Regions from separate parts of the Lactiplantibacillus brownii genome, predicted to be linked through region 2. Evidence: a T-box and tRNA genes for the amino acid it is inferred to sense, from the RefSeq annotation. Region 2 holds a T-box; the other holds one or more tRNA genes.

Region 1 (2,455 bases), 710 kb from region 2:
CGGAGGCGCCCAAAGGTTCCCTCAGAATGGTTGGAAATCATTCGCAGAGTGTAAAGGCACAAGGGAGCTTGACTGCGAGACAGACAGGTCGAGCAGGGACGAAAGTCGGGCTTAGTGATCCGGTGGTACCGTATGGAAGGGCCATCGCTCAACGGATAAAAGCTACCCTGGGGATAACAGGCTTATCTCCCCCAAGAGTCCACATCGACGGGGAGGTTTGGCACCTCGATGTCGGCTCATCGCATCCTGGGGCTGTAGTCGGTCCCAAGGGTTGGGCTGTTCGCCCATTAAAGCGGTACGCGAGCTGGGTTCAGAACGTCGTGAGACAGTTCGGTCCCTATCCGTCGCGGGCGTAGGAAATTTGAGAGGAGCTGTCCTTAGTACGAGAGGACCGGGATGGACATACCTCTGGTGTACCAGTTGTGCCGCCAGGCGCATCGCTGGGTAGCTACGTATGGATCTGATAAACGCTGAAAGCATCTAAGTGTGAAACAGACCTCGAGATGAGATTTCCCATTCCTATATGGAAGTAAGACCCCTGAAAGATGATCAGGTAGATAGGTTAGAAGTGGCAGCACGGTGACGTGTGAAGCGGACTAATACTAATCGGTCGAGGACTTAACCAAGCAATTGGTGTTCAGGTTCATAGGAGAAATTATTTGATATTAGCTAGTTTTGAGGGCACAAGTTCTCAATAGTGTGGCGACGATGGCAAGAAGGATACACCTGTTCCCATGTCGAACACAGAAGTTAAGCTTCTTAGCGCCGAGAGTAGTTGGGGGATCGCTCCCTGCGAGGGTAGGACGTTGCCATGCGAATATTCCGACATAGCTCAGTTGGTAGAGCGCTTGACTGTTAATCAAGATGTCGACGGTTCGAGCCCGCCTGTCGGAGTTATCTACGTAAGCCATGGAGAGTTGTCCGAGTGGCTGAAGGAGCAGCATTGGAAATGCTGTAAACGGGTTATACCTGTTTCAAGGGTTCGAATCCCTTACTCTCCGTTAAGTTAGATACTATATGACCCCTTGGTCAAGTGGTTTAAGACACTGCCCTTTCACGGCAGTAACATGGGTTCGAATCCCGTAGGGGTCATCATGGAGGATTAGCTCAGTTGGGAGAGCGTCTGCCTTACAAGCAGAGGGTCACAGGTTCGAGCCCTGTATCCTCCATATGATGAGATTTCATTCATCAGAAAAATTTAATAAACTTCATCATGAAAGATTTTGGCTCGGTAGCTCAGTCGGTAGAGCAATGGATTGAAGCTCCATGTGTCGGCGGTTCGATTCCGTCCCGCGCCATTTATGGAGGGGTAGCGAAGTCTGGCTAAACGCGGCGGACTGTAAATCCGCTCCTTCGGGTTCGGTGGTTCGAATCCACTCCCCTCCATTTTTCATAGGGATATAGTTCAATGGTAGAACAATGGTCTCCAAAACCATCGATGTGGGTTCAACTCCTACTATCCCTGCCATGATGGCGGTATTGGCGAAGTGGTTAACGCACCGGATTGTGGCTCCGGCACGCGTGGGTTCGATTCCCACATACCGCCCTTTGATTGGGTTATAGCCAAGTGGTAAGGCAATGGACTTTGACTCCATCATGCGCTGGTTCGAATCCAGCTAACCCAATTTGGGTTGGGCAAAATGATGGTGGTATAGCCAAGTGGTAAGGCAGAGGTCTGCAAAACCTTCATCACCGGTTCAAATCCGGTTACCACCTTTTCCTGATGGGAATAGTAACCTAATCAGCAATAAGTCCAATTCTTTATTATGCCGGCGTGGCGGAATTGGCAGACGCGCTGGACTCAAAATCCAGTTCCCGTTGAGGGAGTATCGGTTCGACCCCGATCGCCGGTATCATTGTAGTAGTAACGTATTTATTACGTTACTACTTTTTTTTTACAAAAAAACTATTTTAAAGGATCATCGATAATTATTTAATTTTTTGCTAGATGATTGGAGATCGTAAGAGGAGGTCGGTATCGATATGAGTAAAACAAAAGTTATCGTGATTAGTGGGGTCACAGCAGGCGGGAAGACGACATTGGTGACTGCTTTAAGCCAATGCATTGATAATGTCTGTGTCCTGTCGTTTGATGATTATAGTATTGATGCATTACCGTCTGCGCCAACCGTCAATCAAATGGTGGCGAATTTTCATGAAGCGGTCAATCAATATGATATTACAGCGTTAATGACAGACTTAGTATTAGCGATGGAGACTAATCAGTTTAGCGTTATTTTGATTGATTTTCCATTTGGCTATGTTCATGCTGTGTTAAGACCTTATATAGAGACGGTCATCTATTTACGAACGCCACTAGATATTGCATTTGCCAGACGATTAATCAGAGACTTTTCCGAAAGTAGTCAAAACGAGATTATGACTTGGACGAGAACGTATTTGAATGAGGTTCGACCACTGTTTTTAGCACATGACCAGCTTGTCTCAGCTACAG
Region 2 (2,455 bases):
TTAGCTTTAGCCGTACCAGCCTTTAAAATACCCATCACTTGGGCTGGGTCAGCTTCATAAATCGCACGTCGTTCCCGAATTGGCCGTAATACGGCGTCCAAGACTTCGATTAAGTAACGTTTGATCTTCACATCACCCAAACCACCATGTTGATATTGGGCCTTTAAATCTGCAATCTTGGCGGTATCCTCACCAAAGATATCTAAATAAGTGAAGACCGTATTGCCTTCAATCTTACCAGGATCTTCAACGTGGATATGGTCGGGATCAGTATACATGGACATGACTTTCTTTTGAACCGTGTCCGCGTCATCCGCCAAATAGATCGCGTTGCCAAGCGATTTACTCATTTTGGCATTCCCATCTAAACCAGGAATTCGACCTAAGCCTTTTGGTGGAAAGTACCCTTCTGGTTCAACTAAAACATCTTGTTGGTAAGTCCGGTTGAAACTCCGCACAATTTCACGCGTTTGTTCCAACATTGGTTCTTGGTCATCGCCCACTGGCACCGTTGTTGCTTTAAATGCCGTAATATCAGCTGCCTGACTGACCGGATAAACAAAGAAGCCTGCTGGTACACTTTCGCCAAACGCCTTTTGCTTAATTTCGGTTTTAACGGTAGGATTCCGGTTCAAACGAGCAACTGTGACCAAATTCAGGAATTGATTCATCATATCCGTCAAAGCTGAAATTTGTGATTGAACTAAAATCGTTGATTTTTCAGGATTAATACCAACGGCCAAATAATCCATTGCGACTTGTAATAAACTCTTGCGAATCTTTTCAGGATCATGCGCGTTATCCGTTAAAGCTTGGTTATCCGCAATCATAATATATGAGTCATAATCGCCAGTGTTTTGCAGCGCCACCCGATTACGTAATGACCCCACATAATGCCCAATGTGCAATTGTCCAGTTGGTCGATCCCCTGTTAGTAGAACTTTTTTTGTCATGTTTAAAACATCCTTTCATAATTGAAACGTTACTTGTCATTATGGCTAGCGCCTAAGTGCAGAATTGCCGCAACGTGTTCGGTAACACTGTGAGCTAACAAAAAAACGCCCCATTGACTAACTCTAGTCAATTAGGACGCATTACCGTGGTACCACCTAAATTGCAGAAAAATTTTTCTGCCACTCATTACACCGATAAGGGTGGGTTCCCGGTTCTCACCAAATCTCCAAAAAGCCAATTCAATTGTCCGTCCTAGCTTTCAGCGGTTGCTAGGTCTCTGTCATTGGACGCCTTACTTTTCTTTTCTTCAACGATTAATTACATTCAGTGTAAGCGTTACGCCCGCGCCTGTCAAAATAAATTCGAAGGAACTAAACTAGTGTGGTGTAGCTATCATATCTATAAGTATCCAACTAGCCTGCCGTTCCGGTTGGTCTGGACTGATGCTGGAACGTGGTGGCCACGTTTGTGAGCCAAAGGGCGGTCTGCTTTTCCTAAGCTGGAAGCCCACCAGCAAAGGAAAATTTCACCACTGAGCATCATCCAGCCCGCCCTGCACTAATCAGTAATTCTAATATTAATTGGTTTTTCGTTGGATTTATCAATGTTTCTTTTTTAAATCACTATTTAACGTGCTGGTCAGCGGAGACAGACAATTAATGAGCGACTTTAATAAATATAGTGGCTACGATGCACTAACAAAGAATTGTTTGGGTAACTGGTACTCACTTTTGATTCTGAAAAGTTCATTGACTGAACCTCAGTTTTCTATTGATACAGTTCCGGTCGACGATCCGCAAATACCGGCATACTGCCTCGAACCTGCGTTACTTGGGCTAAATCTAACTTAGCAGTCACAATTTGAGGATGAGACCCTGCTTCAGCAATAATTTGACCTAAGGGATCAATCACTAACGATTGCCCACCAAAATTATTGTCTGGATCACTGCCGACACGATTGACTGCCACCACAAAAGCTTGATTTTCAATAGCGCGCGCCTGTAGCAAGATTCGCCATTGTGGCAGTCGTATAGTAGGCCATTCCGCGCTGACAAAAATCACCTCAGGCCCCTGAGCGGCTTGTGTTCGCAGCCATTCTGGAAAACGAATATCATAACAAATAGCGCCCATCGCCGGATGCCCATCAATTGGAAAAATATTGGGCGTCTTGCCAGCGGTGATATACCGATCTTCGCCCATCAATCCAAACCGATGCACTTTATCATAGCAACTAATCAACTCACCCTGCCGGTTCAACACTAACATCTCATTATAATAAGCGCCGTCACGCTCAACTGCGACTGAGCCGCCAACAATTGCCACGTTAAATTGCTTGGCAAGTTGACTGAGCAATTTTTGGGTACGCTCCCCATTCAAATCCGCCAACGCCGCTAACCGGGTCAGCGCGTACCCCGTATTCCACATTTCCGGCAAAACAATCACGTCCACTGCCTCTTCAGCCGCTTTCATGATGGCCGTGGTTACTTGCCGAAAATTCTCA

What was found. The T-box of region 2 lies ahead of trpS (tryptophan--tRNA ligase). A T-box ahead of a tRNA ligase gene usually reads a tRNA of that ligase, here a tRNA-Trp.
Region 1: it encodes a tRNA-Trp, which carries the amino acid that the T-box ahead of trpS (tryptophan--tRNA ligase) is inferred to sense. The anticodon was not compared.

What each region holds. Positions count from the first base shown of each region.
Region 1 is NZ_JAVCWF010000001.1:1,169,509-1,171,963, forward strand. It holds rRNA gene RA086_RS05145 (23S ribosomal RNA) at 1-626, shown strand, start outside; rRNA gene rrf (5S ribosomal RNA) at 699-815, shown strand; tRNA gene RA086_RS05155 (tRNA-Asn) at 822-894, shown strand; tRNA gene RA086_RS05160 (tRNA-Ser) at 912-1,001, shown strand; tRNA gene RA086_RS05165 (tRNA-Glu) at 1,020-1,092, shown strand; tRNA gene RA086_RS05170 (tRNA-Val) at 1,097-1,169, shown strand; tRNA gene RA086_RS05175 (tRNA-Phe) at 1,226-1,298, shown strand; tRNA gene RA086_RS05180 (tRNA-Tyr) at 1,304-1,386, shown strand; tRNA gene RA086_RS05185 (tRNA-Trp) at 1,395-1,468, shown strand; tRNA gene RA086_RS05190 (tRNA-His) at 1,474-1,546, shown strand; tRNA gene RA086_RS05195 (tRNA-Gln) at 1,554-1,625, shown strand; tRNA gene RA086_RS05200 (tRNA-Cys) at 1,646-1,716, shown strand; tRNA gene RA086_RS05205 (tRNA-Leu) at 1,769-1,853, shown strand; gene RA086_RS05210 (nucleoside/nucleotide kinase family protein) at 1,984-2,455, shown strand, end outside.
Region 2 is NZ_JAVCWF010000001.1:454,919-457,373, reverse strand. It holds gene trpS (tryptophan--tRNA ligase) at 1-953, opposite strand, end outside; T-box leader at 1,083-1,274, opposite strand; gene RA086_RS01785 (carbon-nitrogen family hydrolase) at 1,723-2,455, opposite strand, start outside.